4 regions of the Paenibacillus sp. FSL k6-2145 genome follow, and region 2 is predicted to be linked to each of the others. Evidence: predicted binding sites of a transcription regulator. Region 2 holds the regulator's gene; each other region holds the start of a gene.

Region 1 (6,243 bases), 2.7 Mb from region 2:
TTCATTATATCCATTCAGTATCATGACATCAATTCCTCCACAATCGCTTGTTCTCGCTGCTGCAGACTATGCTTCTGCCACACGATATCATCACGCGCCGGGAAATCCTCACGATAGTGAGCCCCCCGACTCTCCTCGCGGTGTAATGCTCCGCTGGTAACTAACCAGGCACAGGTCAGAAGGTTGGCATACTCCAGCTCTTCCTTATGGGTGAGAGTCTGATCAAAAAATTGCAATTCCTGTTGCAGCTTGTCCATGGCCTTCTGCAGATCCTCACCATTCCGGCGCAAGCCTACCTGACGAACCATCATTTTCTGTAGTCGTAAACGTCTTTCGGATACCGGCTTTTGCTCTTCCGTGATCTTATTGATCTTGTTATTCATCTCTACAGATGAAGGCGCAGCCCCTCTTACTTGTAATAAACCAAGCGGAGGAAGAGATTGAATACGATCAACAATTCTCCGCCCAAATACAATCGCTTCTGATAAAGAGTTACTTGCCAGGCGATTAGCTCCGTGCACTCCTGTAGAAGACACCTCACCACAAGCAAATAACCGGGAGATGCTGCTCTCTCCACTAAGATCCGTTTTCACTCCACCCATCATGTAATGGGCAGCAGGTGCAACGGGAATCCAGTCCGTTGTCATGTCCAATCCATAACGCATACAAGTCTCATATATGGTAGGGAACCGATGCTTGATCATCTCTGGTTGTTCATGCGTAATGTCCAAGTACACAAAGGTACTGTTGGTGGACTCCATCTCACTAACAATCGCTCGTGCCACGATATCGCGTGGGGCCAGTTCAAGCTGGGCATGATAACGATCCATAAAGCGCTCGCCCTTCACATTGCGCAAATATGCCCCTTCGCCGCGTACGGCTTCTGACACAAGGAAACGCGGGGCCCCCGGGTAACAAAGAGAGGTGGGGTGGAATTGGATAAATTCCATGTCACGAACAATAGCCCCAGCCCGATAGGCCATGGCTACACCATCGGCAGTAGCTACATCCGGATTCGTCGTGTATCGGTACAGTTGTCCTGCCCCACCAGAGCAGAGCACAGTGGCCTGTGCCTTCACGAACACTTGCGATCCGTCATCCTTCTGAACCAGAGCGCCAATGCATTCCCCTCGATCTGTAATCAGGTCAATAACAAAATGCTCATCCCATACTTCAATTCCGGGATGTTCATTCACTTCGACCGCAAGCGCACGTACAATCTCATATCCTGTTGCATCTCCGTTGGCATGCAAAATACGGCGGTGGCTATGCGCACCTTCCTGCGTCAACGCCAACTCGCCGTTCTCCAGATCAAATAAAGTACCCAAACGAATCAGTTCCTTCACTCCGTCCGGACCCTCATTCACCAATGCCTCTACCGCTTCGGAGCGGCATAAGCCCGCTCCTGCTACAAGTGTATCCTGCAAGTGGTAAGCAGGTGAATCATCCTCAGCAATAACCGCAGCGATGCCCCCCTGCGCATATCTGGTGTTACTTTCAAGTAATGACTTCTTCGTGATCATTAACACACGTTGTTGTTCACTTGCCTTAATGGCAGTAAACAAACCAGCAATCCCTGAGCCTATAACCAGTACATCCGTCTCTACCATGGGTAGCGCAGACAGATCAAAATCAACTAAATATTGCGGTATCATGTTATTCACCTGTCTTGGAGCAAGAGTAGCGCATCCTACTTTACCAACAACATGCGCTCTAGTGATTCTCTGGCTTTGTCGGCAACGGCCGGTGGCACGTAGATTTGCGGCTTCATCGTTTCCAGGCATTTCACCAGTTTCTTCAAGTTGTTCACCTTCATGTTGGGACATACGAGGAACTTGGTAGCAAAGTGGAACTGTTTATCCGGACTATCCAGACGAAGCTGATATCCTGTACCATCTTCGGTACCTACGATAAATTCCTTCGCTGCTGAATTTTTGCAATACTCCAGAATAGCTGTTGTGCTGCCTACAAAATCACCCATTTCTACAACCTCAGGGCGACACTCTGGATGGACAACAAACTCTGCATTTGGATGCTTGGCTCTCATCTCCACCACATCTTTGACTGTAAGCATATCGTGAGTGTTGCAATAACCTTCCCAGATAATCATTTTCTTGTCTGTATGCTGCTGCACATAATGTCCCAGGTTTTTATCCGGTACCCAGATAATTTCGTCGGAATCCACCGATTGAATAACCCGGACTGCGTTCGCCGATGTACAACAGATGTCAGTCTCTGCTTTGATCTCAGCCGAGGAATTGATATACGTAACCACCTTGGCATTAGGATGTTGTGCTTTCAATTTGCGTAGTCCATCCACATTCACCATATCTGCCATTGGGCAGCCCGCACGTTCGTCCGGGATAATAACTGTTTTATTTGGCGCAAGAATTTTAGCGCTTTCACCCATAAAATGAACACCACAGAAAACGATCACATCCGCATCTGTTTGTGCTGCCTTCTGGGCTAACAGAAACGAATCTCCACGGAAGTCGGCAACCTCCTGTACTTCGTCACGTTGATAATAATGGGCAAGAATAATGGCATTACGTTCCTTCTTCAACTCCATAAGCCGCGCACGCAGCTCGCGGTTCATCTCAGCCTTGCGCTCTAAAGCCAGAGCTTCCACCTGTGATCCTCTCCTTTATCGGGACAGCGTCATGCGCTGTTTCGTGGGCTAACCTAAGTCGTTATCTTCGCTTGAGAAACGAATCACAAGCGGTTTAACAACTAATTTACACAACGTTCACGACTCTGTCAATAAATGAAAAAGGCCCGGAACAGCGCTGTAACCACCTGTTTGCTAACTGGTTCGCCATCTAACTCCCGTTTATCTTTATCTATCCTCTTTTAAAATAATGGATAAAAAAAGAGAGCCCCAGGGGCTCTCTTGATTTCACCTGCTATCCTAGCCAGATGTATTATACATTAAGACGTTGGCTTTGTTCCGCCATCATCCGGGTTATTGTTATTACCCTTTTCCAGATTCGGAGCTTCGTTTGGAATATCTCCGGCTGGTGGCTCAGGCGTTTCATCTTTACCTTGAATACGGACACGCACATCACCGATGTTGTCGATGATTGGCTCTCCGCCTTCAGTTGGTGTGCCTTCACCATCATTGTCATTCTCTGCTTTTGGAGTCAAAGAACCTGTTTCGATCAATTGCTTGATCTGATCCATTTCCAAAGTCTCTACCTCAAGCAAAGTTTGAGCGATCAGGTGCATCTCTTTTGAATGTTTAACAAGCAAGTCTTTACACTTCTCATAACAGTCATTGATAAAGCGTTGCATTTCCTGATCAATCTCATAAGCAATGGAATCCGAGTAATTCTGTTCATGACCGATATCCCGACCAAGGAATACCTGTCCTTGTGAACTTCCGAATTGCATAGGTCCCAATTTCTCACTCATACCGTATTCCATAACCATGCTGCGAACAATACCTGTCGCTTGCTGGAAGTCACTGTATGCACCAGTACCAATTTCTCCGATGAACAATTCTTCAGCTACACGACCCCCGAGAAGTCCGGTTACTTTATCCAACAGTTCCTGCTTGGTAACCAGCATACGGTCTTCTTTTGGCAACATGATTACATATCCACCCGCACGTCCGCGCGGAATAATGGTCACTTTATGTACCATATCAGCATGTTCGAGGAAATATCCTACAATGGTATGACCTGCTTCGTGATAAGCAACGATTCGTTTCTCGCGATCACTGATGACACGGCTTTTCTTCTCCGTACCAACGATGACACGGTCAATCGCTTCGTCAACTTCCTTCATGGAAATATCTTTACGGTTACGACGCGCTGCAAGCAATGCCGCTTCGTTCAAGAGATTCTCTAAATCCGCACCAGAGAAACCTGTTGTACGCTTCGCGATAATATCCATTTTCACATCTTTGGTCAGTGGTTTATTACGGGAATGTACTTTCAGGACAGCTTCACGACCTCTTACATCAGGGCGGTCAACCGTAATTTGACGGTCAAAACGTCCTGGACGCAGCAAGGCAGGGTCCAAAATATCTGCACGGTTCGTTGCAGCTACGATGATAATACCTTCGTTAGCTCCGAAACCGTCCATTTCAACGAGCAACTGGTTGAGTGTTTGCTCACGCTCATCGTGACCACCACCAAGACCAGCACCACGCTGACGTCCTACAGCATCAATCTCATCGATAAAGATGATACATGGCGCATTTTTCTTCGCATTTTCAAACAAATCACGTACACGTGATGCACCGACACCGACAAACATCTCAACGAAGTCGGAACCTGAAATACTGAAGAATGGTACACCCGCTTCACCGGCTACGGCACGAGCGAGCAACGTTTTACCGGTACCTGGAGGACCTACGAGCAATACGCCCTTAGGAATCCGTGCACCTACTGCTGCGAATTTACGAGGGTCCTTGAGGAAGTCTACAACCTCAACAAGTTCCTGTTTCTCTTCGTCAGCACCCGCAACATCTTCAAATGTAACCCGCTTCTTCTCTTCATTGTAGAGACGAGCACGGCTTTTACCAAAGTTCATTACTTTACCGCCGCCGCCTTGAGCCTGATTAAACAGGAAGAAGAACAGCAGGAACATAATGATCAAAGGAATAAAGGAAGTCAGCAACGTCAGCCAGATGCTGTCACCTTTCATTGGCTCCTGATGATATTGGAAATTGTTAGTTTCACTTGCAGCTACAAGCTCACTAATTGCCTCATCCGTAGGAGGAATATACGTTGAGAAATTTTCTGATTTGGCGCCGTCAGGTGCCTTCTTGTATTGACCGGTCACGAGATACGTTTGACCGTTGAATTGAACCGTCAATTCAGAGACATTGTTGGCTTTGATCGCTGCACGCAACTGATCATATCTAGGATTATCGGTGGCTTCGCCGCCATTGCTGACGAACTGGACTATCCCCACCACAACTAAAAAAAGAATCAAATAAAAACCAGAATTCCGGATGAACCGATTCATCCCCTACCTCCTCTCGAGACACTTTAATTATTTTAACATAGCCCGACATGGCTTCTCAACAGAAGCCAAGAACAGCTCAAGGCTTGGGTCGGGCAGGATATTAGCTACTATAGACTTCCGGCTTCAAAATCCCGATATAGGGCAGGTTCCGGTACTTCTCCGCAAAATCCAAACCGTAACCAACGATGAACGCGTCAGGAATGTCAAAGCCTGTGTAATGAGCTTCCAACTCAACTTTACGGCCTGAAGGCTTGTCGAACAGCGTAACCACTCGCACCGACTCGGCACCGCGGTTTTCTAGCAGTTCAATCAGATAGCTGAGTGTAAGTCCGCTGTCGATAATATCTTCGACAATCAGAACTTCCCGTCCTTCAACGGATACATCCAGATCCTTAATGATTTTGACAACACCTGATGACTTGGTGGAAGCGCCGTAACTGGATACCGCCATAAAATCCATTTCAACAGGTACCGTTATGTTTTTAACCAAATCAGCCATAAATATAAACGCACCCTTGAGCACACAAATGACCAAAGGATTGCGATTTGCATATTCGGCACTTAGTGTTGCGCCTAATTCCTTGACTTTACTCTGAATTTCTTCTTCACTGATCAATACTTCCTGAATGTCGTTCTGCAACTGTGCGAACCTCCTAAGTTATACTATGAAAGCCTTACCTGAACCATAACCACTACCCCTGAATCGCTGAATCGCCTACAGTCATGTACAGGATTGCGGAAGTGCCCTCCCTGACAGGAGCCACATTGGACCGTCGAACACCCGGTAACCAGATGATATGACCTGCTCCATCACATACCACAGGAATACGTGGACGGACAGATGGGGGGATTTTCTCATCGATGAAAATATTTTTCACCTTTTTGCTTCCGTTTAATCCCATCACTTTCATGGTATCTCCAGGTAACCGTGAACGCACAACCAGCGGCATAAGCAGTTGATCCGCATCAAACGCGGCTTGATCCGCCGATTCCGGTACATGATAGTCCTCGGGACTCACCGTCATCAACCGAATATACCGGTTAATTGGGGTGAGTGAAAGCTCATAAGTTCCACTCCATTGCGCAAGACGATACTCGTAAGATTGATCCTGTACGTCCGTCCGTATGCCAAAAGAAATCAGATTATACTCCCGAGTGCAGGCGAGTGTCTGTCCTATATCCAGGCTCCAGGTCGTCACATGGGTCTCCATGACCTTGCGTCGAATGGTTTCTATACGGGTAAAGTCGACAAAATCACTGTCCAAAGGC
Region 2 (6,243 bases):
TCGGTTATGTGTCTTCCGAATTTGGATTTCAACATGATCGCCCTCACCAGGCAGACAGTGATGCACTGGCGACAGCCTATGTGCTGCTCAAGTGCCTGGATGAGTTAAAGGAATTACCGCTCATAACGATTCAGCGCCTCAGTGACCTGTTTGCACCAGAAGACAGTGACTTGGGCTGGTTCTTGGACGGAATGCGCAGTGAGAAGGAAGCAGAGCCGATTCAGGATCTGGACGGACATACCTATTATCGTCAGCTTGCTCTTAATGTAAGTGATTGGACCGATATTGGTGCACCACGCGATGAGCGGGAGGCTAACCCCCTTGATGGTGTAAGCTTCGAACAGTTTATGGACCAGGTTCGGGAGAACCTGAAGGATACGCTGGATCATTACGAAGAGCGTGAAGCGCAGACTCAGATGTTCAGCAGTGTAAGGCAAGCCCTGGATGAAGAGAAACATCTCTTGATCGAAGCAGGAACAGGCACCGGTAAATCTCTGGGTTATCTCTTGCCTGCTATTTACGAAAGTGTGAAGCAGGAACAGAAAGTTATGGTCAGCACGCATACGATCAATCTGCAGGAGCAATTGAGAGAGCGGGACATTCCGATGCTGACTCAAGTGGTTCCGTTCCCGTTTAAGGCTGCTGTATTCAAAGGACGTGGACATTACCTGTGCCTGCGCAAATTTGAACACAAAATCAATAAACGTGAATTCGCTACACCCAAAGAGGATTATTTCACAGCTGCTCAGATGATTGTCTGGCTCACGCAGACCGAAACCGGAGATGATGAGGAACTTAACCTTAGCGGACGCGGAGGGGACTTCTGGGAGACGGTACAGAGCGAATCCGAGTCCTGTCTGGGAAGATCATGTCCATGGTTCCGCAAATGTTTCTACCATCGTGCCAAACATGAGGCCGGGTTGTCTGATATTGTAATCACCAATCACTCCAAATTATTTACGGATGTGAAAGCCGCGCATCAGCTGCTGCCAGCCTATGAGAGTCTTGTGATCGATGAGGCACATCATCTGGAGGATGTCGCTGGTAAACATCTTGGAATGCATATGAAATATTTCACCTTGGTTCATACACTGACCCGCCTGTTTAAAGACAGTCGTAATGGTCAGCTGCCTATGCTTCGTTCCCAGTTATCCGGGCATGAAAATTCGGTTCAATGGGGCTCCATGGTGGATCAGATGTTCCCGCTGGCTGTTGAGGTCAAGGAACTGTGGGATCGTATGAGCGATGCCTTGTTCGGTTTGTTGCCTGAACGAAGTGATGCTTCACCGGGAGAGACGGGGCAATTTTCACTGCGTCTGAAAGCTTCTCAGAAACCTGCAAAATGGCAGGAGTTGCAGGATCTGGAGAACCAGATCTATGTGACTCTGGGCGATTTGGTTCGCAAAGGGGACAAATTGCTGCTTGAGGTGAAAGAGGATCAGGATGATTATCAATCGGATAGTCTGATCACGGACATTACAGGATTGCTGAAAGATCTGACCACATTGAAGGAGAATCTACGTTTCTTCATGCGTATGGATGATGCCAAAACGGTGTACTGGATGGAAGCCAGCGGTCAGTTCCGAAGTAAATCTCTTCAGCTGTATGCTGTACCTGTAGATGTCAGTGCACAACTTAAGGATTTATTTTTTGATAAAAAGAAAAGTGTTGTACTTACATCGGCTACGCTTTCGGTAGATAAGTCATTCCAGTTCATGATTGAACAACTTGGCTTGCAGGAAGCTTCCGAGAATAATCGGTTGTTAACTTCGATGCTGCCATCACCTTTCAACTATCGCGATCAGGCACTTCTGGTGATTCCGCGTGATTTCCCGAGTGTGAAGGGCAGTGTGGGTGATGCGCACTTTGTTAATATGCTGGTGCGATCACTCGCAGAGACGGCAATTGCCACGCGTGGACGCATGATGGTTCTGTTTACTTCATACAAGATGTTGCGACAGGTCTATGATCCGCTGAAGGAAGCACTGTCTGGTAACGACATCTCGTTGCTTGGGCAAGGCGTTGACAGTGGAAGCCGCTCCAAGCTGACTCGCAGGTTCCAAGATGCCAAAGCTACGGTACTTCTGGGTACAAGCAGCTTCTGGGAGGGTGTAGATATCCCGGGAGAGGCGCTAACCTGTCTCGCTATTGTGCGACTGCCTTTCCAGCCACCGAATCATCCGTTGGTGGAAGCCAAGAGTGAGCTGCTTCAGGAACAGAAGAAAAATCCGTTCATGAAACTGTCCGTGCCGCAAGCGGTCATTCGTTTCAAGCAGGGATTTGGCCGGTTGGTGCGTACAGCGAAGGACAGAGGAATTGTTATTGTTTATGATACACGGGTGATTGAAGCGTACTATGGTAAATTCTTTTTATATTCTTTACCTGGTCCCAAAATGGAACACATGCTCACGGAGCAGATGGTTCCACGAATTACCGAGTGGTTGGAAAAACCTGCTAATGAACAAAAATAATGGTTGTTTTGTTCGTTATATTATTGCATGACACTATCGTTTGGCGTTAAACTTTATTAGATATTTCCGTATCCGATTAAAGCAGTTGCACGTAAGAACTTATAACCTAAATTACAAGGAGCATTCTGTATAAAATGTCACGTTTATCTTTGAGTTTATACAGGATGCTCATCTTTTCATCTATTATTTTATCGTGGCCTTGGTAAGGGGGAGCAAGAATGAAATCGGATAAAATTTCGGAAGCGGTGGTACGCCGTCTGCCTGTATACTTGCGTTATTTGAACGAGTTGCATCAGCGTGAGGTGGCTACTGTTTCTTCTCAAGAGCTTGGACAGAGGCTGGATCTGAATCCGGCCCAAATTCGTAAAGACCTGGCTTACTTCGGTGATTTTGGTCGTAAAGGGATCGGGTATGATGTATCTTATTTGATTGAGAAAATTCGTCACATTCTCAAAATCGATCAGCAAATTAATGTAGCTCTGGTAGGCGCGGGTAATCTCGGTCAAGCCTTGTCCAACTACAACGCATATCTGAAAGACAACATGAAGATTGTTGCTGTATTTGATGCATATGGACCGAAAATTGGTAGCCAAATCAACAGTTTGACGGTAAAACCAATGAATGAATTGACGGAAGCGGTTAAAACGGAAAACATCCGCATCGGTATTATCACGGTTCCGGATACGGAAGCCCAAAATGTTGCGGATCAGCTTATTGAATCAGGAATTGAAGCGATCCTTAATTTTGCACCAACAATTCTAAAAACACCGCCGCATATCCGCATTCACCATGCTGACTTTACAACGGATCTGCTTAGTTTGGCCTATTACTTGGAGACTGGAAAGGACGACGAGGAAGATGACAACAAATAGATGGGTAATTCACAACGGCAAATTTGCCGTTAATGAAGGCGGCACAACATGGAACGTGGTTCAAGGATACATGGTTGTCGAGGATGACAAGATTGTGCATATTGGTGAGACATTGCCGGATGGAGACAAAAATTGTACCAAAGTGGATGGAAAAGGACTGTTCTTCCTGCCGGGTCTGATCAATACGCATGGTCATGCAGCAATGTCGTTGCTCAGAGGGCACGGAGACGATCTTGCGTTGCAAGTATGGTTGCAGGAAAAAATGTGGCCGATGGAAGCAAAAATGACTTCAGAAGATGTATATTGGGGAACTTCCCTGTCGGTGCTTGAAATGTTGAAAGGCGGAACTACAGCTTTCCTGGACATGTACGATCACATGGATCAAGTTGCCAAAGTTGTGGAGCAATCAGGCGTTAGAGCAGCACTGGCACGTGGTGTAATCGGGCTGTGCTCGGAAGAAGAGCAACTGCGGAAGCTGGAGGAGTCGGCAGCGTTTGCACGTGAGTGGAATGGACAGGCAGATGGTCGCATTACAACCGTAATCTCGCCACATGCACCATATACATGCCCTCCTGACTACATAGAGAAGCTTGTGCAGGTTGCGAACGACCTGAACCTTCCTCTCCATACACATATGTCTGAAACGCTTCGTGAAGTGGAGCAGAACGTGGCTGATTATGGACTGCGTCCTGTGGCACATCTGGAGAAACTGGGCTTTTTCTCCCGTCCATCCCTGGTTGCACATGCGGTGCATCTGAATGACGAAGAGATTGAAATTTTGGCCCGTCATGATGTGGCTGTATCCCATAACCCGGGAAGTAACCTGAAACTCGCTTCAGGTGTTGCGCGGGTTCCTGCGTTACTGAAAGCAGGAGTTACCGTGTCACTCGGAACAGACGGACCGGCAAGCAACAACAACCTGGATATGTTCGAGGAAATGAGACTGGCTGCATTGATCCACAAAGGTGTATCTGGTGACCCGACGGCAGTGCCAGCAGGCGAAGCGTTACTCCTCGGAACGTCATACGGTGCCAAATCCATCTTCTTGAACAATACCGGAGCACTCCAGGTTGGCATGAAGGCTGATTTTATCGCTTTGGACATTGAACAGGCACATTTCTATCCACATACAGACCTGATCTCGCATACCATCTACTCGGCTTCTGCCAAAGATGTAGAGCACGTATGGGTGGATGGAAAACAAGTGGTGAAACACGGCGAATGTCTGACGCTGGATGAAGAGCGCATTTTGCGTGAGTCTCAATTGGCATTTGATGGTCTGCTTGCTCGTTAATTGCAGGACAGAGCATCATAGGGAAAGGAAGTTCGGCTTTTGAAGAAAAAAAAGAAGTGGATATGGATTTCGCTGCTTGCACTGGTTCTGATTCTGTTTGGACTTCAGCGTTATTACGTCTATGTCACACAGGACCAACGTAAGGAAGAAGCGCTCGCCATACAAGCAGCACAGAAGCAACTGGGCATTACATCCTATGATGAATTGCGCAAGTACATCTGGGGAGACAAAGAAGGCTCTGACAACATCTACTGGACCCTGATCGGTAAAAATAAGGATAACCAGGATGTTATGGTCTGGGTTAAATTCGATGCAAACAATCAACCGGCTAAGGGTGCAAACGCTGTACACAGTGAGCTGCTGCAGAATGGCATGTCCGAAGCGCAGATCCGCAATCGCTTCAGTTCTGAAGTTCCTGCCGGCGAGATTAAGCGAATCATGCCCGGAGTTGTGAATGGAATATATGTGTGGCAAGTGTATTATAAAGACGGTACGCATAACCACTATCGCTTTTATCGTTTTAGCAACGGAGAACAGGTGGACCTGGTCTACACCCTCCCGAACAGCTAGAACAAATAGAGTGACATAACTAGAGAATTAGAGAAATGAAAGAACCGGCAGACGGATATCCGACTGAACCGGTTCTTTGTGTTGTCTGTAAACATTTTTGATTTAAATAGTTAAAATTAATAATTTATTCATATTTTCGCCTTCGAAAATGTATATACGATGTGATATACTCAGATATGTACTCAAAGTTACATTCAAAAACAAATAATCCTGTCAAAATTCTCGCAGGAGTCAATGTGCACATATTCGTATATACCAATAAGCCAGTAGGTTAGGCCAAAATCTGGGAGGGGTAATTCACTTGAAGCTAAAAGTATTGCCTATTGCTTTAACTGCCGTCATTTCAGCCGTTGTGTTGTTTGGAGGTTGGTTTGTATATCGTCAGGTGGCCGTGCAGAATCCGATTGAAAAGATGGTTACCCAGTACGATGGAGTCAATGACGTTCAATTAACTATTAACCGCAATGACGTACAATTGAAACTGGATCTGCAACCTGATGTTGATTTGGGCAGACTGGTACAATATATTCACAAAGAAGGACAGACGTTAATTGGAACACGTTCACTAAAGTTGGATGTTGTGGATCATTCCAGTGAAGCACTGGAAAGTTGGTGGGGGGATGCGATGTTTACCGTAGCTCAGGCGATGGAGAACAAGCAATACACCGAGATTACACCAACGTTGTCAAAGATGGCGACGAATGGAATTAAGGTAAATACAGCGATGGATGACAACAACGTATATGTCAGTCTCAGAGACGGAGATGCCAGCAAGTTTATTATTCTGCCGCGTGTGCCCGGTCAGATAGGAGTGTGGCCTAATGCCTAAGTGGACAAAAGAAGTTGCCATCGGATTTTTTCCCGTATTGATTATTTTTCTTGCTTTTACTGGTGTTAATATTGTTCCGATTCTGATTGCAGCGGTGTTTGTCGGAGCTTTGCTGTTCATGATGCAAATGCGTGGCGGAATTACAGTAGGCGCTGCACAGGAACGTAAACGGAAGAAAAAAGGACCTTCCAAGCTTACTTTTGAAGA
Region 3 (6,243 bases), 600 kb from region 2:
CGCATCCGGTTTTGAACGTGAGCTTCGCGGCTGGATGAAAGATAAGCTTTCTGCTTATACCGATGAGTTCGTCCAGGATCGCCTGGGGAGTCTATTTGGTGTATTACGCGGGGAGGAATCCGGTCCTAAAGTTATGGTAGCCGGACACTTTGACGAAGTTGGTTTCATGACTACAGGCATTACGGAAACGGGTATGGTCAAATTCCGTCCACTGGGTGGATGGTGGAGTCAGGCTGTACTGTCTCAGCGATTGGAAATCATCACACCGGATCGTCGCATTACCGGAGTTGTAGGTTCTACACCTACACACTTGCTGGACGAGTCCCAGCGGAACAAACCTGTTGATCTGAATTCCATGTATCTCGATATTGGGGCAGACAACCGTGCGGAAGCAGAATCCTGGGGCATTCATCCTGGGATGCAGATCGTGCCAATCTGTGAATTCACGCCGATGGCGAACCCGAAAAAAATCATGGCCAAAGCATGGGATAATCGTTACGGCGTAGGACTTGCACTTGAACTGGTTGAAGCGTTGCACAAGGAAAAACTGCCTAACACGCTTTACGCTGGTGCAACGGTTCAGGAAGAACTGGGGCTTCGCGGTGCACGTACGGCGGCCAATCTGATTCAGCCTGATATCTTCTTTGCACTTGACTGTAGCGCGGCGAATGATATGACAGGTGACAAACAGTCATTTGGACATATCGGAGAAGGCGCATTGCTTCGTATTTTTGACCCGGGTATGTTCACCCATCGTGGAATGGTGGAATATGTTCAAGATACGGCTTCATCCAATCAGATCAAAATGCAGTATTTCATCTCACCAGGTGGTACCGATGCAGGTCAAGTACACCTGAGTGGAATTGGTGTACCATCAACAGTTATTGGTATCTGCGCTCGTTATATCCACACCTCGTCTTCCATTATTCATACGGATGACTACGATGCGGCCAAAGAACTGATCGTGAAACTGGTCAAAGGTCTGGATCGGACAACAATGAATACCATTATTAATAACGCGTAACAGTTGACAAGAGACCTCCTAACTATTCGGGAGGTCTCTTTTTTATATCCACAACTATATGAATTGGACACATAGATTAATAGGCCGAACATTATAGGGAATTACACATAAGATACAATAACGGAAGATGAATTAAACACCAACCAGTGGGGGACCTGTTATGGCAGTGGGAAGGAACGGAAAATCAAATAAAGGTTCTAACAAAAAACCAAATGCTGCTAATACCCTCCTTAATGGAAGCCTTAAAGGGAAAAATCTCGAACTGATTGTAGCAGCGCTATTGGTGAGCGGAAAGTTGAGAGTGGATGCTGTCACGTTGTTTCGTGAGGCTACATTGGTTGTAGAATTGGTTGGTCAATATAAAACACTTCAAAAGGTCACACCCTCCAATTCAGACAAACTGGTACAATTCCTGGATGAAACTGGCGGCGATATGACGCTTAATGATGTTATACAGGCATTTCAACAGAGAATTAATTCTTAGTGGCCAAGAAATGAGGTGGATGTCATGTCCGAGTTTGACGGAATCGGATTTGCCGAGCTATTAATTGTGCTTATTCTTGTTGTTTTATTTGCATTTGGCTCTTCTGATCTTGACGGTTTATCAAGCACGCCAACAACGAGTTGACCCCCATAATCCTCTCATGGCTTACAGGTAAAAGAACAAAAAAATGAAATACCAGTCCTTAGACAGGACTGGTATTTGGTCATTACAGAAATAGCGGCGAGAATGCAATCCAGGCCAAAATAAGGGTAAGCACAATGCAGACATTCTCTACAACGGCCCCACGCTTGGTCCCTGTACTCATCAGATTCACCCGTATGCGCCACTTGAGCGGTGGTAACGGACGAATACCCCGATTGGTTAGTGAATCGGCCAAAAGATGCATCGCATATGCCGAGCCTCCCGCTACCCAGATCTCCGGTCCCTGCTGCTGGGTCGTGCTGTACAACAAGCCCGCCCATATTGCGGTTCCGTACAGGGTATGTGTCAGTCCCCTATGAGTCAGTGTGGTGCAGAGCATTAACAAACTGCCTGCAATCAAGTTCCACGGTGCGAACGCGTGACCATAGAAGACCAGTCCGAGTCCAATCGCAAACATCAACACTTTGCGAAGCGAACGTGAAGGCAGGAATGACACAAGCGCAATGAGGATCGCAAGCAACAGGTTCCATGGTTTGGCATGAACATAGAAGTACACAAATACAGCTGTGGGCAACAGAATCGTCTGTAACAACCTGATCAGACTGTTAGGCAAGGCTCTGGATACCAGCAGCGAATTCGGCTCATCAATGTCAGGCAATAACGAACCAATCAGTGCAACCGTAACTGCCGGCGCTGTCACTGGCATACCGGCCAACTGCAGAACAGAAAGTGACACGCCTGTCCCGATAATAAGGTGGGATCTTCCCATCATGATGCAAAAACGTCCTTTCGAAGAAATCGGGAACAATACGGCCCAGTTCCGATTTTACAACGAAAACAAAATAAGAACAATAGTTCGCATTTCTTATTTGTGTGAAAATAATTATAAATTTCTGTGATGGGGCTCACACTATTATATTTATGACTCTTCTATCTTTATTAGTGAATTAAATCACATAAACTCTCATCAACTACTTGTATAATTTCAAATATAAACCACTAAAATTGTTGGTAATGTACAGCGTCTATCCAAGGAGGCATACACACATGAACGGAAAAAAAGAGAAACTCGTTATCATAGGTAACGGAATGGCAGGAATCAGTACCGTTGAGCAAATTTTAAAATTAACTACGCGATTTGATATTACTGTTTTTGGCACAGAGCCCTACCCTAACTACAACCGCATTATGTTGTCCTATGTATTGGAAGGAAGCAAAACACTGGATGACATCGTACTGAATGATCTCCACTGGTATCAGGATTATGGTATTACCCTCCATACAGGAACAACCGTAACCCGAATTGATTCGGATACGCACGAAGTTGTGACTGAAGATGGAACTCGCGTTCCTTATGACAAAATAATCATTGCGACTGGCTCCAACTCCTTTATTCTCCCAGTACCTGGACATGACAAAGAAGGTGTTGTCGGTTTCCGTGATATCGCCGATTGCAATGTCATGCTCGATGCCGCTAAACAGTACAAAAGAGCGGCCGTTATCGGGGGCGGACTGCTAGGCCTTGAAGCTGCCAAAGGTTTGGTACAACTTGGCATGGAAGTTACCGTAGTGCACTTGATGCAGGATCTGATGGAGCGTCAGCTTGATCCACAAGCTTCAGCCATGTTGAAAGCAGAACTCGAACGTCAGGGTATCCGGTTCAAGATGGGTGCGCAGACTTCCGAACTGCTGGGCGGCGAACGCGTTGAAGGGATACGTTTTGCAGATGATACGGTTCTGAATGTTGATTTTGTGGTCATGGCTGTAGGCATCAAACCCAATACGGCTGTAGCCCGCGAAAGCGGTATGGAAGTGAACCGGGGTATTGTCGTGAATGACTATATGCAGACTTCACTTGAGAATGTGTACTCGGTAGGGGAATGTACAGAGCACCGCGGGGTATGTTATGGCCTCGTTGCCCCATTGTTCGAGCAAGGTATGATTCTGGCGAAACATATCTGCGGGGTTGAAACGGCTCCTTATGAAGGTTCCGTAGTATCTACGAAATTGAAAATTTCGGGTGTGGACGTGTTTTCAACCGGTGAATTCATCGACAGCCCAGAGCACACCGTCATTTCGCACAAAGATGACTGGAAACGGACTTACAAAAAAATTCTGCTTCGTGATAATAAAATGGTCGGCGCCGTTCTCTTCGGTGACATTACGGATTCTGCCGAATTGCAGAAACTGATTAAAAATCAAACCGAAATGACCGAAGAATTGTATGGCTCACTCATGGGTACAGGCTGCGGCGGTCATAAGAAAGCAACCTCTGTTGAAACGATGCCCGAGGACGAGATCGTCTGTGGATGTAACGGGGTAACCAAAGGAACCATTGTTGATGTAATTACAAACCAGGGCCTTACCACTGTTGATGAAATCAAAGCTTGTACCGGTGCAACCCGCTCTTGCGGTGGCTGTAAACCGGTTGTGGAACAGATTCTGCAATATGTACTTGGAGACAGCTTCAGTACTGGAGCCAAACAGGGCATCTGCGGATGTACTTCCATGGGACGGGATGAGATTGTAGCCGAGATTCGTGCAAAAGGATTACAAACGACCAAAGAGGTCATGAATGTACTGGGTTGGAGTCAACCTGAAGGTTGTTCCAAATGTCGTCCGGCGATCAACTACTACCTTGGCATGATTGCACCAGACACACACGAAGATGAGAAAGAATCCCGTTTTGTTAACGAACGTATGAACGCAAATATTCAAAAGGATGGAACGTATACGGTTGTACCTCGGATGTATGGCGGGGTGACTACACCAGCGGACCTCAAACGTATCGCTGACGTTTCAGTCAAATATGATGTGAAAGCAGTCAAAGTTACTGGCGGTCAGCGTCTCGACTTGATTGGTGTCAAAAAAGAAGATCTGACCAAAGTCTGGGCTGAACTGGATATGCCTTCAGGTTATGCATACGCCAAATCGCTGCGTACGGTCAAAACATGTGTCGGCTCCCAATTCTGCCGATTCGGTACACAGGATTCCATGGCCATGGGCGCTCGCATTGAACGAAAATTCGAACGTCTGGATCTGCCAGCCAAGTTTAAATATGCTGTCAACGGTTGTCCGCGAAACTGTGCAGAGGCATGTACCAAAGATATCGGTATCGTTGGTAACGACGGAGGCTGGGAAATCTTCATCGGTGGTAACGGCGGTATTAAAGCTAGACTGGCTGATTCCTTATGCAAAGTGAAAACAGATGACGAGTTGATTGAACTGTGCGGAGCCATCATGCAATATTATCGCGAGACAGGTAACTATCTGGAACGGACGTCCGAGTGGGTGGAACGCATGGGTCTGGAGCATATTCGTTCGGTTGTCGTGGATAACCTTGAGGAACGTAAAGCGTTGATGCAACGAATTGAATTTGCACTTGAGCATGTTGAAGAACCTTGGCAAAAAGCGATTCGCAATGAAGAAGGCCAAAGCAAAATGTTCCATGGTATCGAAGTATCGGCTCGTCCATAAGTAAGCTCGCAAGATTAATGCTGCCGGAATGTTAAATATAGATAAGGAGTGGTTTAAGATGACGACAAAACAATCAGGCACCTACTTCCCTGCCGGAGTAGTTGAAGAATTCCTGCCACGAATCGGAAGAGTAGTTGAAATTAAGGATCATCAGCTTGCTGTCTTTCGTGCATCGGATGGTACCATCTTCGCTGCAGATAATCACAACCCCCATCCTAAAGGTGGACCGCTGGCTGAAGGCATTGTGTCCGGGCATTATCTGTACGATCCGCTGTATGATTGGAAAATTGACTTGACTACTGGTGTTGTGCAAGCACCGGACAATGGGCAAGTGCAGATGTATCCGGTGAAGGTAGAGAACGGCCAGGTTTGGATCGAAATATAGCCATTGAAACGTTCAAAGATTGATGCAAAATAATGGGGGAAACCGTGATGTATACACCAAGTGTTGAGGGAATTATTGAAGCTGCGGTTAAAAAACGGGATCAAATGAACGCAAGCCTGCCACGTTATATGGTTGCTGCCTTAATGGCTGGTGCCTATGTAGGGCTTGGCATCGTTCTGATCTTCAGTATTGGTGCTCCGCTCCTTGCGGCACAGTCACCACTGCAAACCATGTTGATGGGCATGTCCTTCGGACTTGCCCTCACGCTGGTCATCTTTGCCGGATCGGAATTGTTTACAGGTAACAATATGTTCTTCACCATGAGTACGCTGGCTGGCCGAACCACAGTGAACGAAACGCTGAAGAACTGGGGGCTCGTCTTTGTTGGTAACCTGCTCGGCGCAATTCTATTAAGTCTACTCATTGTCGGTAGCGGTCTGTTCAAAACGGCCACACCGGAACATCTGCTGTTTGTCGTCTCTGCCAAAAAGATGGCGGCGCCCGTGTCTGAGTTGTTCTTCCGAGGCATTCTGTGTAACTGGCTCGTCTGTCTGGCGATCTGGATGGCAGCTCGCTCCAAAGAGGATATCGCCAAACTTGTTCTTATCTGGTGGTGTCTGTACGCATTTATCGCAAGTGGTTATGAGCACAGTGTTGCCAATATGACTTTGCTCTCTTTATCCTGGTTGCTGCCAAACCACCCGGATACAA
Region 4 (6,243 bases), 230 kb from region 2:
CAAAGCGAATAAAGCACACGCCGCATTCATGAAGATGGACCAGAAGCAGATTGACCGGATTGTGCAAGCGATGGCGCTTGCGGGTCTGGATAAACACATGATGCTCGCCAAGATGGCCGTAGAAGAAACAGGCCGCGGAGTATATGAGGATAAAATCACCAAAAATATATTTGCAACTGAATATGTATACCACAGCATCAAGTATGACAAAACCGTAGGTGTGATTGAAGATAACGAGTATGAGAGCTTCCAGAAAATTGCGGAGCCGGTCGGTATTATTATGGGGATTACCCCGGTTACGAATCCAACATCAACAACGATGTTTAAAGCACTGATCTCCATCAAGACGCGTAACCCAATCATCTTTGGTTTCCACCCATCTGCACAGAATTGTAGCCGGGAAGCTGCTAAAATCCTGTTGGAAGCGGCTGTGAAACATGGTGCACCAGCGGATTGTATTCAGTGGATTGATGATCCTTCTATGGATCGTACAAACGAACTGATGAATCACAATGATGTGGCTCTCATTCTGGCAACAGGCGGATCAGGAATGGTACGTGCAGCGTATAGCTGTGGTAAACCTGCACTGGGCGTAGGACCGGGTAACGTTCCTTGCTTTATCGAGAAAAGTGCTGATATCAATCAGGCAGTGACGGATTTGATCCTGTCCAAATCTTTCGATAACGGCATGATCTGTGCTTCCGAACAAGCGGTCATCATTGAAGAACCGATCTTCGATCAAGTGAAGAAAAAAATGATAGCCAATGGCTGTTACTTTGTTAACAAAGATGAAGCAGCAAAATTGACAGCAGGTGCGATTAATGCCGAGAAATGTGCTGTGAACCCGGCGATTGTTGGTCAATCTGCGGTAAGCATTGCGAAATTGTGCGGTATTGAAGTTCCAGCAGGCACCAAAATTCTCGTGGCCGAGATTGAAGGGGTAGGTACCAAATTCCCATTGTCGGCTGAGAAATTAAGTCCGGTACTGGCTTGTTACAAAGTTAAAACGGCAGCAGAGGGTATTGAGCGTGCAGCAGAAGTGGTTGCTTTTGGCGGCATGGGTCACTCCTCGGTTATCCACTCCACAAATGAAGAAGTGATCGGCAAATTTGCAGATCGTCTGCAAACCGGACGGATTATTGTGAACTCGCCATCCACACACGGTGCCATCGGGGATATCTACAACACAAACATGCCGTCATTGACACTGGGATGCGGATCATACGGACGTAACTCGACTTCTTCAAACGTAACCGCTGTGAACTTAATCAATGTGAAAAGGGTGGCTCGCCGTACCGTGAATATGCAATGGTTCAAAGTGCCAAACAAAGTCTACTTCGAAAAAGGGGCAACGCAGTATCTTGCCAAAATGCCTGATATCACACGTGTGGCGATTATTACGGATGCCATGATGGTGAAACTTGGATATGTTGAAAAGGTAGAACACTATCTGCGTCAACGCCAAATGCCAGTAGCGATCGAAGTATTCTCCGATGTTGAGCCAGATCCATCGACAACAACGGTAGACCGCGGAACCGAAATGATGCGCCGCTTCCAACCGGACTGCATTATCGCACTCGGCGGTGGATCACCGATGGATGCTGCCAAAGCTATGTGGTTGTTCTATGAATATCCGGACACGGACTTCAACGATCTGAAACAAAAATTCATGGATATCCGCAAACGGATCTACAAATATCCACGTCTCGGCGTAAAAGCGAAATTTGTAGCGATCCCAACAACATCCGGTACAGGTTCTGAAGTGACATCGTTCGCGGTTATCACAGACAAAAATCAAGGTAACACCAAATATCCATTGGCCGACTATGAGCTGACACCAGACGTAGCCATTGTTGATCCAGAATTCGTATACTCCCTGCCTAGAACAGCTGTTGCAGATACAGGTATGGACGTACTGACTCATGCGATTGAAGCATATGTGTCTGTTATGGCAAATGACTACACAGATGGACTTGCGATCAAAGCAATCCAACTGGTATTCCAATACCTGGAGCAATCGGCACTGCAAGGCGACAAACTGGCACGTGAGAAAATGCATAATGCTTCCACAATTGCTGGTATGGCGTTTGCCAACGCATTCCTGGGCATTAACCACAGCTTGGCGCACAAATGGGGCGGTCAGTACCATACCGCACACGGACGCACCAATGCCATTCTGATGCCACACGTCATTCGTTACAACGCGAAAAAACCGACCAAATTTGCATCGTTCCCGAAATATTCGCACTTTGTAGCGGATGAGCGTTATGCCGAAATCGCACGGATTCTGGGATTGCCTGCACGTACGACAGAAGAAGGGGTAACCAGTCTCATCAATGCGATTCGCAAACTGAACAAAACATTGGGCATTGAAGAATCGTTCCAGGAAATCGGATTTGATGCCAAAGACTTTGAAGCACATGTAGATTATCTGGCTGACCGTGCCTTCGAAGACCAATGTACAACTGCCAATCCGAAGTTGCCGCTGGTAACTGAACTGGCTGATGTATACCGCAACGCTTTCTACGGAAAGTTTGAATAACAAATTCAGAACGAAGTGTGCCTTACGGCAAGAAGATCAGGGTTCCCCGAGAGGGGAGCCCCGATTGCCGTCTTTCACACAATAACGAGAGGGCAGAAAAACAGAAGAGCGAGCATCTGTTTTTCAGGATTTATTCTAAGATATGATTTGCTCCGAGCATAGAGGAGCAAAAGGGTTCTAGAGAGGTTACACGGAATCCGTGATGTGGCTGTTTGAGCCAGATGTTCAAACAATAACGAAGAGGGCAGAAAAACAGAAGAGCGAAGCATCTGTTTTTCAGGATTTATTCTAAGTTTAGTTTTGCTCCGAGCATAGAGGAGCAATGGTTCTTAAAGAGGTTACACGGAATCCGTGACGTGGCTGTTTGAGCCAGATGTTCACACAAGAACGAAGAGGGTAGAAAAACAGAAGAGCGAGCATCTGTTTTTCAGGGTTTATTCTAAGTTTTGTTTTGCTCCGAACATGGAGGAGCAAAGGTTCTTAAAGAGGTTACACGGAATCCGTGATGTGGCCGTTTGAGCCAGATGTTCACACAATAACGGAGAGGGCAGAAAAAACTGAAGAAGCGAAGCGTTCGCCTTTATCCCCGGATTTTCCCCTTTGAAAAATAAAATTGAAAAAATCCGGGGATAACAGCGATCGGAAGTTGTTCTGCCCGCGCAGTGGCTAAGTGTGAATTTACCGGGTTCAATGGGACAAAGCGCAGGTGGAGTGAGTTAGTTCACTAACTTTGTGACAAAAATCACAGATGATGAAAGTGCCAAGTCGTATACTGAAAATGTAAGAAAAACATTCATCCCGCGGTTCCGGTTCCCAAGTAGAGAGAACATGTTCCGGTTTATGTGAAACAATTCACATTAATCGCGGCTCTGGGCACACAATGCTACGAATGAAGCAAGATGTTATGTGTCCAGAAATCCAAATTAGTGGAGGGATTAAGATGTCGGTGATTGAAAAAGATGTCAAACAACAAACAGGCTGGAGAAACTTTACCAAAGGAACATGGACCAAATCCGTAGATGTGAATGATTTTCTGGCACACAACTTGTCTCCGTATTACGGCGATGAAGCATTTCTCGCAGGTGCAACCCAGAATACCAAAGAATTGTGGGATATCGTATCTGATCTGACCAAAAAAGAACGGGATAACGGCGGTGTCCTTGACGTTGATGTGAACACACCAGCGACTATTGTTTCTCACCAACCCGGTTATCTGGATCAATCCAAAGAACAGATTGTCGGCGTTCAAACCGATGCTCCGTTCAAACGTTCCATTCAACCAACAGGCGGAATCCGGATGATGATTGATGCATGTGAAGCATACGGCTTCGAATTGCCTCAAGGCGTCATTGATATATTTACGAACATTCGCAAAACACATAACCAAGGTGTATTCGATGCTTATACTTCCGATATGCGTGCAGCGCGTAAAGCAGGGATTATTACAGGTCTTCCAGATGCGTATGGCCGTGGCCGGATCATCGGTGACTATCGTCGTGTAGCTTTGTACGGGGTAGACTTCCTGATTCGTAACAAAAAAGGCGAATTGAACGCACTTGAAGTTGATGTCATTGATGAAGATGTCATTCGTCTGCGGGAAGAATTGTCTGAGCAGATTCGTGCATTGCAAGAATTGAAGCAATTGGGCGATATGCACGGGTTCGATATTTCCTTGCCAGCGACAACAGCAAAAGAAGCATTCCAATGGTTGTACTTCGGTTATCTTGCTGCCATCAAAGAACAGAACGGTGCTGCGATGTCCCTGGGACGTGTATCTTCTTTCCTGGATATCTACATTGAACGTGATCTGCAAGAAGGTATTCTGTCCGAAGAACAGGCTCAGGAATTGGTTGACCATTTTGTAATGAAACTGCGGATTGTCAAATTCCTGCGTACACCGGATTACAACGAACTGTTCAGTGGAGATCCAACATGGGTAACGGAGTCCATCGGGGGTATGTCTGTAAATGGTGAAACACGTGTAACCAAAAACAGCTTCCGTTTCCTGCATACACTGCACAACTTGGGTCCTGCACCAGAACCGAACTTGACTGTACTATGGTCCACTAAACTTCCAGAAGCTTTCAAAGATTATTGCAGTAAAGTATCCATTGAAACCAGCTCAATTCAGTATGAAAATGATGATCTGATGCGTCCAATCTACGGTGACGATTACGGTATTGCATGCTGTGTGTCGGCTATGAAGATCGGGAAACAAATGCAATTCTTCGGCGCTCGTGCCAACTTGGCAAAAGCTCTCCTGTATGCGATCAACGGTGGTCGTGACGAGAAATCCGGAGCACAAGTTGGACCTGAGTATCCTGCCATTACTAGCGAAGTGCTGGATTACAATGAGGTTATGAAACGCTTCAAACCAATGATGGAGTGGCTGGCGAAGCTGTATATGAACACCCTCAACGTCATTCACTACATGCACGATAAATACAGTTATGAGCGTATCGAAATGGCATTACATGACCGTGACATTGTACGTACGATGGCTTGTGGTATCGCCGGTCTCTCGGTTACAGCAGATTCACTGAGTGCAATCAAATATGCCAAAGTAAAACCAATTCGTAACGAACAAGGCATCGCAGTTGATTTCGAAATCGAAGGAGACTTCCCTTGTTACGGTAACAATGAAGACAGCGTAGACAGCATTGCTGTTGAACTGGTTGAGAACTTCATGGGCATGATTCGTAAGCACAAAGCTTACCGTAACGCAGTGCCAACACAATCCGTTCTGACGATCACATCCAACGTAGTATACGGTAAGAAAACAGGGACTACACCGGATGGTCGTAAAGCAGGTGAACCATTTGCTCCAGGTGCGAACCCAATGCATGGTCGTGACAAAAAAGGTGCACTGGCATCCCTTGGATCTGTAGCCAAATTGCCTTATGAACACAGTCTTGACGGTATTTCCAATACCTTCTCCATCGTGCCAAAAGCATTGGGTAAAGAGGAGACTACACGTAAATCCAATCTGACTGCGATGATGGATGGGTACTTCGGTCAAAACGCTCATCACCTGAACGTTAACGTATTTGATCGTCAGCAATTGATTGATGCGATGGATCACCCGGAAAACTATCCTCAACTGACTGTACGGGTATCCGGATATGCGGTTAACTTCATTAAACTGACTCGTGAACAACAGTTGGATGTCATCAACCGTACGTTCCATGGCTCCATGTAAGTAATTTGCAAGTAGAAGACCGTTAGAGCAAGGCATTCCAAATCATATTAAACGCACAGCGGATGCGGATACAGAAAGGAAGAGGCAGCATGGTTAAAGGACATATTCATTCACTCGAAACTTTCGGGACGGTTGACGGCCCAGGCATCCGCTTTGTGCTTTTTATGCAAGGATGTCTACTCAAATGTCAGTATTGCCACAACCCTGATACATGGGCGCTGGATGGTGGAAAAGAAATGACACTTGAGGAGGTACTGGCTGAAATTGAGCCTTATCTATCCTACTACCGCAGCTCTGGAGGCGGACTCACGATATCTGGCGGAGAACCAACGTTACAGGCCCACTTTGTAGGGGAAATCTTCAAAGAAGTGAAGCGCCGCTGGGGATTGCATACGACACTGGACAGCAACGGATTTAACGAACCGGAACGGATTCACGATCTGTTGGATCACACAGACCTGGTTCTGCTGGACCTCAAACATATTGATGATGAGAAACACAT

What was found. The regulator Rex, encoded in region 2, represses fermentation and respiration genes when NADH is low (regulators of the CRP and FNR family bind a similar motif). The targets are predictions, from matches to a motif close to TTGTGAAATATTTCACAA.
Region 1: the regulator Rex is predicted to act here: its motif matches at 2,701-2,718, upstream of nadA (quinolinate synthase NadA).
Region 3: the regulator Rex is predicted to act here: its motif matches at 2,611-2,628, upstream of nirB (nitrite reductase large subunit NirB).
Region 4: the regulator Rex is predicted to act here: its motif matches at 3,383-3,400, upstream of pflB (formate C-acetyltransferase).

Annotation. Positions count from the first base shown of each region.
Region 1 is NZ_CP150267.1:2,187,585-2,193,827, reverse strand. Features, by position in the region: gene nadC (carboxylating nicotinate-nucleotide diphosphorylase) at 1-24, opposite strand, end outside; gene nadB (L-aspartate oxidase) at 21-1,655, opposite strand; gene nadA (quinolinate synthase NadA) at 1,691-2,629, opposite strand; gene ftsH (ATP-dependent zinc metalloprotease FtsH) at 2,929-4,974, opposite strand; gene hpt (hypoxanthine phosphoribosyltransferase) at 5,075-5,614, opposite strand; gene tilS (tRNA lysidine(34) synthetase TilS) at 5,667-6,243, opposite strand, start outside.
Region 2 is NZ_CP150267.1:6,556,879-6,563,121, reverse strand. Features, by position in the region: gene dinG (ATP-dependent DNA helicase DinG) at 1-2,471, shown strand, start outside; gene NZ043_RS28955 (redox-sensing transcriptional repressor Rex) at 2,690-3,343, shown strand; gene NZ043_RS28950 (amidohydrolase) at 3,330-4,637, shown strand; gene NZ043_RS28945 (DUF5590 domain-containing protein) at 4,677-5,207, shown strand; gene NZ043_RS28940 (hypothetical protein) at 5,509-6,036, shown strand; gene NZ043_RS28935 (AAA family ATPase) at 6,029-6,243, shown strand, end outside.
Region 3 is NZ_CP150267.1:47,459-53,701, forward strand. Features, by position in the region: gene NZ043_RS00235 (M42 family metallopeptidase) at 1-1,024, shown strand, start outside; gene NZ043_RS00240 (hypothetical protein) at 1,185-1,508, shown strand; gene NZ043_RS00245 (metal-dependent hydrolase) at 1,735-2,442, opposite strand; gene nirB (nitrite reductase large subunit NirB) at 2,718-5,147, shown strand; gene nirD (nitrite reductase small subunit NirD) at 5,206-5,532, shown strand; gene NZ043_RS00260 (formate/nitrite transporter family protein) at 5,580-6,243, shown strand, end outside.
Region 4 is NZ_CP150267.1:6,786,032-6,792,274, reverse strand. Features, by position in the region: gene adhE (bifunctional acetaldehyde-CoA/alcohol dehydrogenase) at 1-2,542, shown strand, start outside; gene pflB (formate C-acetyltransferase) at 3,483-5,741, shown strand; gene pflA (pyruvate formate-lyase-activating protein) at 5,831-6,243, shown strand, end outside.